Regions from separate parts of the Streptomyces sp. NPDC048734 genome, predicted to be linked through region 1. Evidence: riboswitches for the same ligand, from Rfam matches in the RefSeq annotation. Region 1 holds a riboswitch; the other holds the start of a gene.

Region 1 (5,740 bases):
TGCAGCCCCTTCCGCGGCTTCTTGCTCCGCCGGAACAGGCTGATCTCCCCCACCCGCACATGCAGCCGCAGCCACTCGGGAAGCTCTCCCAGGCGCAGATCGGGCAGCCGTGCCGGGTTCGAGGCGAACGTCCAGGCCTGCATCTCGCCGTCGTCGTCGAGCTGTGCCGCCACCGCGGCCATGCGCTCGACCACGTCCGCCACCACACCGCCGGAGTACAGGAACGACATGGATCCCGATGCGTCGAGCACCAGAACGACCCGCGCGCTGACCCCGGCCGCACCACGCTTGCTCAGGCTGACGGCGACCTGCTGCTTGCGCAGGGAGAGCCGCTTGCGCATGTCGACGGGAAGGCGTTCCTCTCCTTTGGTCAGCCGGGCACCCCCGGAAGACGACGCGGATACGGCGGTGGCGGGGGGCGGCGGCGTGGGCACGACCGGAGGGGGCCAGGGAGCGGCCGACGGAGGCGGGGGCGATGCGGGCACGACGGGTGGAGGCGGCGGAGGTGTAGGCACGGACGATGTCTCCGGGCCGGCTGCCGTGACGGCGGGCTCCTCATCGACGCTGATCCCGAAGTCGCTGGCGAGGCCCGCGAGCCCGGAGGCGTACCCCTGTCCGACCGCCCGGAACTTCCAGCGCCCCTCCCTCAGGTACAGTTCACCGCCGATGAACGCGGTCTCGGTCTCCCCCCGCATGTCGAACCGCGCCAGCTCCGTCGGACTCCCGGCGTCGAGCAGTCTGAGCGTCAGACCGGCCACCTGTCCGAAGGTGCCGCCGTCGGCGGACGCGCACAGTTCGACACGGGCGACGGCACTCTCCAGCGAGCGCAGGTCCACCTCGACCGTGTCGGTGGTGACGCCGCCGACGCTCCGCTTCCCCAGGTGCCGCACGGCTCCGGAGGCGTGCCGCGGCTGGTTGTAGAAGACGAAGTCCGCGTCGTCACGCACCTTGCCGACGTCCGTCAGCAGTAGGGCCGACACGTCCACGTCCGGTCCGCCGCCCTGTTCGGACCAGCTGATCTCGACGCGTACGGACGGCACGTCGACCGGCAGATTGGCGCCCTTGCTCATGGATTGCGCTGTCATGACACCAGTCTGCCGAGCCACAGCCCAGAAGCACCTCCCCCAACGGAAACCAACGGCCGGCCGCCCGCGTCCCACCCTCGGCCCGACCACCACCGACGCCGCCCCGACCCGGAACATCACGGCCCGGCTGCCGTGCCCCCAACCGGCACGGCGGCCTCGCCGTTACCGCGCGTCGGTCCGCGACCGGCGGATACACCCGATTGTCCGCGGCCGCGAACTCCTTGGACTTCTGTGCCATTCCCTCCTCGACCTCCTCCCGGCGGCCTGCGTGCTCACGGCGGATGTCTTGGGAGATCTTCACCGAGGACCAGTTCGGGCCGGAATCACTGATGAAGACAACGTGCCGACGCGCTACGACCCGTTCCAGGTCCCTTTCCGTCGCAGGCGCTCTTGACGCGCCCTCTCTCCCCACGCAGCCAGTGAAAAAACTGCGCCCATCATCACGCCGCCCAGGAGCACCCATGTGATGTCGGCGAAATGTGTCTCACTTGTGAGCGCCACCGATGCGAAAGCTCCGGTCGCGGCGGCGGCGCCCAGCAGCCCTACCCTCAGCGGGTATCGCGCCGCGTAGCGCTGTGTACGGGTTGGAGGGCGTTCACCGCCCAAGGTGCGATCCACGGCCCGGAAAAGCAGCACCACACTCCCACCGAACCGTCTCAGTCTCCGAGCCACTTCCACCATGGCGCGAGCGTAGATGCGCTGTTCCAGCGTCGTCCATGGGATCGGTGAAGCACCGTACGGGCCCCTTCCCCCGTCAGAAGGGGCCCACGCCGGCGAGCGGGCGTCGTCTCAGTCCGCGATCGGCAGGTACACCCTGTTCCCGGTCGCCGCGAACTCCTTCGACTTCTGGAGCATCCCCTCAGCGACCTCCTCAGCCGTCGCACCCGCAGCCGCCGTACCGCCGAACCGCTCTGTGATGCTTTGGCTGATCTTCATCGAGCAGAACTTCGGCCCGCACATCGAGCAGAAGTGGGCCGTTTTCGCCGGTTCGGCCGGCAGTGTCTCGTCGTGGAACTCCCGTGCGGTGTCCGGGTCGAGAGCCAGGTTGAACTGGTCCTCCCACCGGAACTCGAAACGGGCGTCGGACAGCGCGTCGTCCCATTCCTGCGCACCGGGGTGCCCCTTGGCGAGGTCGGCTGCGTGGGCGGCGATCTTGTAGGTGATGACGCCGGTCTTGACGTCGTCACGGTTGGGCAGACCCAGATGTTCCTTGGGTGTGACGTAGCAGAGCATCGCCGTACCCCACCAGGCGATCATCGCGGCACCGATGCCGGAGGTGATGTGGTCGTACGCCGGGGCGACGTCCGTCGTCAGCGGGCCGAGCGTATAGAACGGAGCTTCATCACAGATCTCCTGCTGAAGGTCGATGTTCTCCTTGATCTTGTGCATCGGGACGTGTCCCGGACCTTCGATCATGGTCTGAACATGGAAACGCTTCGCGATGCGGTTGAGTTCCCCGAGGGTGCGCAACTCCGCGAACTGGGCCTCGTCGTTGGCGTCCGCGATCGAGCCGGGCCGCAGCCCGTCGCCCAACGAGTACGTGACGTCATAGGCCGCGAGGATCTCGCAGAGTTCCTCGAAGTTCTCGTAGAGGAACGATTCCTTGTGGTGGGCCAGGCACCACGCGGCCATGATCGAGCCGCCGCGGGAGACGATGCCGGTCTTGCGGTTCGCCGTCAGCGGGACATACGGCAGGCGCACGCCCGCGTGGACGGTCATGTAGTCCACGCCCTGCTCGGCCTGCTCGATCACCGTGTCCTTGTAGATCTCCCAGGTGAGCTCCTCGGCCCGACCGTCGACCTTCTCCAGCGCCTGATAGAGCGGCACCGTGCCGATGGGGACCGGCGAGTTGCGCAGCACCCACTCACGGGTGGTGTGGATGTTGCGGCCGGTGGACAGGTCCATGACGGTGTCGGCGCCCCATCGGGTGGCCCAGGTCATCTTCTCGACCTCCTCCTCGATGGAGGAGGTCACCGCCGAGTTGCCGATGTTGGCGTTGACCTTCACCAGGAACCGTTTGCCGATGATCATCGGCTCGATCTCCGGGTGGTTGACGTTGGCGGGCAGCACCGCACGTCCGGCCGCGATCTCCTCACGGACGACCTCGGGCTCCACGTTCTCCCGGATGGCCACGTACTCCATCTCCGGCGTGATCTCACCCCGGCGCGCGTAGGCGAGTTGAGTGACCGCCTGCCCGTCCCGGCCACGGCGCGGCAGGCGGGGCCGTCCGGGGAAGACCGCGTCGAGGTTGCGCAGTCCGCCGCGCGGTGAGGTGTGTTTGATCCCGTCGTCCTCCGGACGGACGGGGCGGCCCGCGTACTCCTCCGTGTCACCGCGGGCGATGACCCAGTTCTCCCGCAGAGGCGGCAAACCCCTGCGGACGTCCGTCTCGACAAGCGGATCGGTGTACGGACCGGAGGTGTCGTACAGCGTGACCGACTGCCCGTTGGTGAGGTGCACCTGACGGACCGGCACGCGCAGGTCGGAGCGCGGGCCCTCGACATACGCTTTGTGCCATCCGATGGACTTCCCGGCCTCCCCGTCGCCAGAGACCTCGTCGGAGGTCTGCGCGGAGGCAGGCGTGCGTGCGTCCTTGTTGGTCATGAGACCTACTCCCTACGCCGGCATTACCCGGTAACAGGTTCAGCGGTCGACGCAGCGGCTTCCGTCTGCCGACGATTCATGTGAAACATCACTCGGTGGAGGTGACGTTCCACGTGAAACATCGCGAAGATGGAGGTCAGCGTCCTCTCAGCCCGGTGCTCCGAGCTCCCGCGTGTGCAAAAGTGCCTCCACGCTAGCGTCCTTTGTGGCGCGGTGAACAGTGGGCCTCGGTCGTTCTTGCGATGATCGGGCAGTGACCACGACACCCCATCCTCCGTTCCCACCGCCCGAACAGCCCCGCGGCCCGGGCATTCCTCCCGCCGGACGCTCCGGGCGAGGTCAGGGGTACGGCCCCGGTGGCGGTTCCGTTCCCGGATCGGGCCCTCGTCCGGATGCCGGTCCGGGTCTGAGTGCGGGGCCCAACAGCGGGTACGGCTTCGGCCACGAGGGCGGACAGGGCTCCGGCGGGGGCCACAGCCATCTGCCCGACGACGGTGCGCACACGCCTGGGGCCGGGGCCGGCCAGGGCGGGGTTCCCCGTGCGGGTCGTGGGCGCGGTGCTGATGAGGGAAACGGAAGCGCCGGCGGAGGCTGGGGACACGGCCCCGGCCCAGGTGACGGGCACGGTGGTGGGCGCGGTGGCCATGGCCCCGGTCCGGGCGGCGGCCACGGGCACAGCCACAGTCATGGCCCGGCCGCCCCTGTTTCCAAGCATCTGCGCAAGGTCATCGCGGCCGTTCTCATCCCCTTCGCCGTGGCCGTGCTCGCCGGTCTGGTCGTGCTGTGGCCCGGTGGTGCCCCGGCACACGAGCGCACCGGAGTCGGCTTCGACCGGCAGACGCAGCGGGCGACGGTCTCCAACGTCGAGAGCATCAGCTGCTCATCGGCGAACGCCTCGGGCGGCACCCCCACCGGTGACACCTCCACCGCTGAAGGCTCCTCCGCGGCCCAGCAGGCGAACGGAACCTGCAAGAAGGCCACGATCCGCGTGGACACCGGCGCGAACAAGGGCCGTACTTTCACGGAGATCGTCCAGCCGGACCAGTCACGGCAGCTGCACGAGGGGCAGAAGGTCGTGGTCGCCTACGAGCCCTCCGCGCCGAAGGACCTTCAGTACTCGGTGACCGACGTGGACCGCCGCGTCCCGCTGACCGTACTCGCCCTCATCTTCGCCGTCGCCGTCGTGGTCGTCGGGCGACTGAAGGGGGTCATGGCGCTGGTCTCACTGACCATCAGCTTCATGGTGCTGAACTTCTTCGTCCTGCCCGCGATCCTGCAAGGCTCGAACCCGCTCGCGGTGGCGGTCGTGGGGGCGAGCGCCATCATGCTCATCGCTCTCTACCTGTGTCACGGTCTGTCGGCCCGCACCTCCGTGGCTGTTCTGGGCACCCTCATCTCCCTGTTGCTGATCGGCGTCCTCGGCTCCTGGTTCGTCGACTGGGCGGCGCTCACCGGCAACACGGACGACAACACCGGTCTGATCCACGGCCTGTACCCGACGATCGACATGAGCGGTCTGCTCCTCGCCGGGATCATCATCGGATCACTCGGTGTCCTCGACGACGTGACGGTCACCCAGACGTCGGCGGTCTGGGAACTGCACGAGGCCAACCCCACAATGAGCTGGCGGGGGCTGTACCGGGCGGGCATCCGGATCGGTCGCGACCACATCGCGTCCGTGGTCAACACGCTCGTCCTGGCCTACGCCGGCGCAGCCCTCCCGCTGCTCCTGCTGTTCTCCATCGCGCAGAGCAGCGTCGGCACGGTCGCCAACAGCGAGCTGGTCGCCCAGGAGATCGTGCGCACGCTGGTCGGTTCGATCGGTCTGGTCGCGTCGGTTCCGGTGACCACGGCACTCGCCGCGCTCGTGGTGTCGGCGGACCGGTTGGGTACGGGCGCTCCCACCGCGGCAGCTCCGGCGGCGCCGGGGGCGTCGTCGGCCGGTACGGCGGGTCCGGCCGCGCAGATCGCTCGGGGCGGCAGGGGCAGGCGCCGCAAACACTGACGCTCCCCCGGGTGCGCGAAAGGCGGCATCGGACACGACGCCCTTC
Region 2 (5,740 bases), on a different contig from region 1:
CCCCGAACCGCACGGTCACGGCTTCCAGCCTCAGCATCAGAACTCCCCGGTACGGTCGACGGGGGTGCCCCCGGTCGAGCCTGTTCGAGACTGGGGGCGGATCCGCTCCAACAGCAGCAGGGCGATCGCGCACACCAGCATCAGAATCGTCGACAGGGCCATGGCCTGGCCGTAGTTCAGCTCGCCGGCCCGCCCCAGCAGCCGTGCCACGGCGACCGGCAGGGTGGGGTTGTCGGGCCGCGCGATGAACACCGTCGCGCCGAACTCCCCCAACGACACGGCGAAGGCGAACCCGGCCGCGACCAGCAGTGCCCGCCGCACCATCGGCAGGTCCACCTCCCGCCACACCCGCCACGGTGACGCCCCGAGCACGGCCGCGGCCTCCCGCAGCCGCTCGTCCACGGCCCGCAGCACCGGCAGCATGGTCCGCACGACGAAGGGCACGCCGACCAGCGCCTGCGCGAGCGGTACGAGGATCCAGGTGGCCCGCAGGTCCAGCGGAGGTTCGTCCAGCGCGATCAGGAAGCCGAAGCCGACGGTCACCGCGGAGACCCCCAGCGGCAGCATCAGCAGCGCGTCGAACCCGCGGACCAGGCGCCCGGCGTCCCGCCGGGTCAGGGCCGCCGCCGCCAGAGCGCCGATCGTCACCGCGATCGCGGTCGCGGCGAGGGCGTACTCCAGCGAGTTCCCGACCGCCTCGATCGGCGGCACCAGGAACACGTTGCCGTCCTCGCTCGTCAGAGCCCGGTAGTAGGCGAAGTCGGGGGCGTCGAGGGAGCGCTGCACCAGCACGGCCGGCGGCAGCACGAGCAGCAGCGCGACCGTGCCGAGCACCCCGGCCAGCAACGCCCACTGCCCCACGCCGCGCGGTCGCCGTGCCGTCCCCGCCGCGTCCACGAGCCGCAGCGCGCTCTCCCGCCGCCGTACGGTCCACGCGTGCACGGCGAGGATCGCGCCGACGGCGGCGAACTGGACGATCGTGAGAACGGCCGCCGTCGACAGGTCGAAGATCTCGGAGGTCTGCCGGTAGATCTCGACCTCCAGCGTGGAGAACGTCGGCCCGCCGAGGATCTGCACCACACCGAAGGAGGTGAAGGTGAACAGGAACACCATGAGCGCGGCGGCGGCTACGGCCGGCGCGAGCGCCGGGAGGGTGACCTGCCGCCAGGCCCGCAGCGGCGAGGCGCCCAGCACGCGCGCGGCCTCCTCCTGGCGCGGGTCGAGCTGCGCCCACAGCCCGCCGACCGTGCGCACGACCACGGCGTAGTTGAAGAAGACGTGGGCCAGCAGGATCGCCCACACGGTGGTGTCCAGCCGTACGCCCCACAGGTCGTCGAGGAGGCCGCCGCGCCCGACCAGCGCCAGGAACGCCGTACCGACGACGACGGTCGGCAGGACGAACGGGACGGTCACGACGGCCCGCAGGACCTGCTTGCCGGGGAAGGAGAAGCGGGCGAAGACGTAGGCGGCGGGCAGCGCGAGCAGCAGGGTCAGCGCGGTGGAGGCGAGCGCCTGCCAGGTGGTGAACCACAGGACGTGCCGGATGTCGGACTGTCCGAGCACGTCGAGCAGGCGCCCGAAGTGCCAGCCGCCGCCGGAGTACAGTCCCCGCGCGGTGATCGCGGCGACCGGGTAGGCGAAGAACAGCCCGAAGAACGCGACGGGCAGGGCCATGAGCCCGAGCCGAGCCGCGCTCCCGGTACGCCGACGGCGGCCGGCCGCCCGCGGCTTCACTTCAGTACGAGCGAGGTCCACGACTTGACCCACTGGTCGCGGTCCGCGGCGATCTTCGCCGGGTCCATCGTCTCGGGATCCTCGGCGGCCGGGCCGTACTCGGTGAACTCGGCGGGCACGGCCGCGCCCTTCGCCACCGGGTAGACGAACATGTTGAGCGGCATGTCCTCCTGGAACTCCTTCGAGATCAGGAAGTCGATCAGCGCCTTGCCGCCCTCGCTGTTCTTCGCGTTGCTCAGCAGTCCGGCGAACTCGACCTGCCGGAAGCAGGTGCCGACCGCGACGCCGGTCGGCGCGGTCGTCGGCTTCGGGTCGCCGTAGATCACCTCGGCGGGCGGGGAGGAGGCGTAGGAGACGACGAGCGGCCGGTCCGCGCCGGCCTTCCTGCCGCCGGCCGACCCGGAGAACTCCTCGTTGTAGGCCTGCTCCCAGCCGTCGACCACCTTCACGCCGTTGGCCTTGAGCTTCTTCCAGTAGCCTTGCCAGCCCTCGTCGCCGTACTTCGCCGCGGTGCCCAGCAGGAATCCGAGGCCGGGTGAGGAGGTGGAGGCGTTCTCGGTGACGAGGAGGTTCTTGTACTCCGGCTTCACCAGGTCGTCGAAGCCGGCGGGGGGCGCCAGCTTGTGGTCGGCGAAGTACTTCTTGTCGTAGTTGACGCAGACGTCGCCGTGGTCGACGGGCGTGACCCGGTGCTTGCCGGCGTCCAGCTGGTACCGGCCGTCGACCTGGTCGAGCCCCCGCGCCTCGTACGGCTGGAAGAGGTCGTTGTCGAGCGCGCGGGAGAGCAGGGTGTTGTCGACGCCGAAGAAGACGTCGCCCTGGGGGTTGTCCTTGGTGAGGATCGCCTTGTTGACGGCCTGCCCGGTGTCGCCGTCCTTGAGGACCTTCACCCGGTAGCCGGACCGCTTCTCGAAGTCGGCGAGCACCTTCTCGGAGACGGCCCACGAGTCGTGGCTGACGAGGGTGACGGTCCTGCTCCCGCCCTGCGCGGATCCGCCGTCGTCCGACGATCCGCAGGCGGACAGCGTGACGAGGCCGAGCACGACGGCCGCGGCCATGAACGTCCTGGTGTGCACTGGTATTCCTCCTGGAGGTGACCAGGAAGAGACGCGGCCCTGCCCGGGGACCCGCGAGGGGGCTCCCGGGCAGGGCGCAACAGCTCGAGTGATGACCGAACTTCCTACCCAGAATGACCTGGGCGAGGTTCAGAGGGTCTGCGGCCCGGTTGCCGCACTCTCAGCGCTGTGGCGCTCCCCTGTCGGAATATGAAGATGTCTGGTTCGTCGCACTGTCCGAAAACAGGACCGTACTGACGTCGGCCAGACTACCGCTCGGTGGCGGCGAGCTGACCACACGCCCCGTCGATCTCCTGACCGCGGGTGTCCCGGACGGTGACGGGCACCCCGTGCGCCGCGATGGCCTCGACGAACGCCTTCTCGTCCTCGGGCCGGGAGGCGGTCCACTTGGAGCCCGGCGTCGGGTTCAGCGGGATCAGGTTCACGTGCACGGGCCGGCCCTTGAGCATGCGCCCGAGCCGGTCGCCCCGCCAGGCCTGGTCGTTGATGTCGCGGATCAGCGCGTACTCGATGGACAGCCGGCGTCCGGACTTCTCGGCGTACTCGAACCCGGCGTCGAGCACCTCGCGCACCTTCCACCGCGTGTTCACGGGGACGAGGGTGTCGCGCAGCTCGTCGTCGGGGGCGTGCAGCGAGATCGCGAGCCGGCACTTGAAGCCCTCGTCGGAGAACCGGTTGATGGCCGGCACCAGCCCGACCGTCGACACGGTGATCCCGCGCTGCGAGAGCCCCAGCCCGTCGGGCGCGGGGTCGGTGAGCGCACGGATCGCGCCGACGACCCGCTTGTAGTTGGCGAGCGGCTCGCCCATTCCCATGAACACGATGTTGGACAGCCGGGCCGGCCCTCCGGGGACCTCCCCGTCGCGCAGCGCCCGCATCCCGTCCACGATCTGGTGGACGATCTCGGCGGTGGACAGGTTCCGGTCCAGCCCGGCCTGCCCGGTCGCGCAGAAGGGACAGTTCATCCCGCAGCCGGCCTGCGAACTGATGCACATGGTGACCCGGTCCGGGTACCGCATCAGCACCGACTCCACGAGCGTGCCGTCGAACAGCCGCCAGAGCGTCTTGCGGGTGGTCCCCTGGTCCGTGGACAGGTGCCGTACGACCGTCATCAGCTCGGGCAGCAGCGCCTCGCGCAGCTTCTCGCGGGCGCCGGCGGGGATGTCGGTCCACTCGGCCGGGTCGTGCGCGAACCGCGCGAAGTAGTGCTGGGACAGCTGTTTCGCACGAAACGGCTTCTCACCGATCCCCGCCACCGCCTCCTTCCGCTCGGCGGGCGAGAGGTCGGCGAGATGCCGCGGCGGCTTCTTGGCTCCGCGGGGGGCGACGAAAGTGAGTTCTCCGGGCTTCGGCATAACCCTTCCAGTGTCGCAGATCCACTCGGATGCCCCGGTCGGCTCATACGACGAGCCCCCGTCCTCGGGGGACGGGGGCTCGTCGCGGGTGCGGGGCGGGAAGTGACTCAGCCGGAGCCCACGAACAGCACCAGCAGCAGCCACACCACCGGCGCGGTGGGCAGCAGGGAGTCCAGCCGGTCCATGATGCCGCCGTGGCCGGGGAGCAGGGTGCCCATGTCCTTGATGCCGAGGTCCCGCTTGATCATGGACTCGCCAAGGTCGCCGAGCGTGGCGCTGGCCGCGACCGCCAGGCCGAGCAGCAGGCCCTGCCACCAGGCGCCGTCCTCGATCAGGAACTGCATGCACAACGCGCCCACGACCATCGCGAAGGACACCGCGCCGAGCAGGCCCTCTCGGGTCTTGCCGGGGCTGATGCGCGGAGCGAGCTTGCGCTTGCCGAAGCGCCAGCCGACGGCGTACGCCCCGGTGTCGCTGACGACGGTCAGGAGCAGGAAGGTCAGGACGCGGCGCGCTCCGTCGTCCGCGGTGAGCATCATGGCGACGAACGTGGCCAGGAACGGGACGTAGAAGGCCGCGAAGACACCGGCCGTGACGTCCCTGAGGTAGCCCTCCGGCGGTTCCGTCATCCGCCAGACCAGGACCGCCAGCGCGGTCAGGGCCATGGCGACCCAGGCTCCCTCGGCGCCCCGGACGTACCCGGCGACGACCATGGCGGCGCCGCCGACCGCGAGCGGCACCAGCGGCGCCTTGATGCCCTTGCGCTCCTGGAGCCGGCTGGTCAGCTCCCACAGGCCGACGACGACGGCGACCGCGACAACGCCGACGAACACGGCCTTGACCACGAACAGCGACGCCACGATGACCGCACCGAGCCCGACACCGACGCCTATGGCCGCAGTCAGGTCACGGCCCGCGGTCTTCTTCTGCGGGACGGGTGCCGGCTGCGGTGCGTCGGGCATGGGCTCCGGATTCTGCGGCACCGCCGCAGGGGGCAGCGCCGACGGGGTCTCGTCACGGAACGTCCCCACGGGGAACGTCTCGTCGCGGAACGTCCCGCCGTGGGACGTCCCGTCGCGGAACGTCTCGTCTCGGAACAAGGGGCCGCCCAGCCGAGCGGCCCCCCGGTCGTCATCCTGGTTTCCGCCATGAGCGGGTACGTCGGGGACGATGGGCATGGGGCGAGTCTGCTGCGCCTCAGGCGCATCGTACGCGGGACCCGCCGCGGCAGCCCCCTGGACGGGTCCGTGCGGAACGGCCCCGTGATCGTTGGGCCCCCAGTACCCGGCCTGTGAACCGGCACGTGGCGGAGCGCCCCAGGAAGAGTCGTTCATCAGACCTCGAGCAGCTCCGCTTCCTTGTGCTTCAGGAGCTCGTCCACCTGCGCGACGTACTTCGCGGTGGTGTCGTCGAGTTCCTTCTCCGCACGGCGGCCCTCGTCCTCCCCGACCTCGCCGTCCTTGACGAGCTTGTCGATGGCGTCCTTGGCCTTGCGGCGCACGGCGCGGATGGACACCTTGGCGTCCTCGCCCTTGCTCTTGGCGACCTTGATGTAGTCGCGGCGGCGCTCCTCGG

Evidence for each region. Region 1 has a riboswitch for thiamine pyrophosphate ahead of thiC (phosphomethylpyrimidine synthase ThiC). Riboswitches for the same ligand answer to the same signal wherever they lie in the genome.
Region 2: linked by a shared signal. The riboswitch ahead of ACGFQC_RS30905 (thiamine ABC transporter substrate-binding protein) and the one ahead of thiC (phosphomethylpyrimidine synthase ThiC) in region 1 are both predicted to bind thiamine pyrophosphate.

The regions. Positions count from the first base shown of each region.
Region 1 is NZ_JBICUZ010000003.1:545,262-551,001, reverse strand. Features, by position in the region: gene ACGFQC_RS11480 (VWA domain-containing protein) at 1-1,085, opposite strand, end outside; gene thiC (phosphomethylpyrimidine synthase ThiC) at 1,875-3,689, opposite strand; TPP riboswitch at 3,682-3,871, opposite strand; gene ACGFQC_RS11470 (YibE/F family protein) at 4,171-5,694, shown strand.
Region 2 is NZ_JBICUZ010000016.1:92,408-98,147, reverse strand. Features, by position in the region: gene ACGFQC_RS30915 (ABC transporter ATP-binding protein) at 1-40, opposite strand, end outside; gene ACGFQC_RS30910 (ABC transporter permease) at 37-1,674, opposite strand; gene ACGFQC_RS30905 (thiamine ABC transporter substrate-binding protein) at 1,731-2,810, opposite strand; TPP riboswitch at 2,894-3,001, opposite strand; gene rlmN (23S rRNA (adenine(2503)-C(2))-methyltransferase RlmN) at 3,059-4,165, opposite strand; gene ACGFQC_RS30895 (phosphatidate cytidylyltransferase) at 4,273-5,499, opposite strand; gene frr (ribosome recycling factor) at 5,499-5,740, opposite strand, start outside.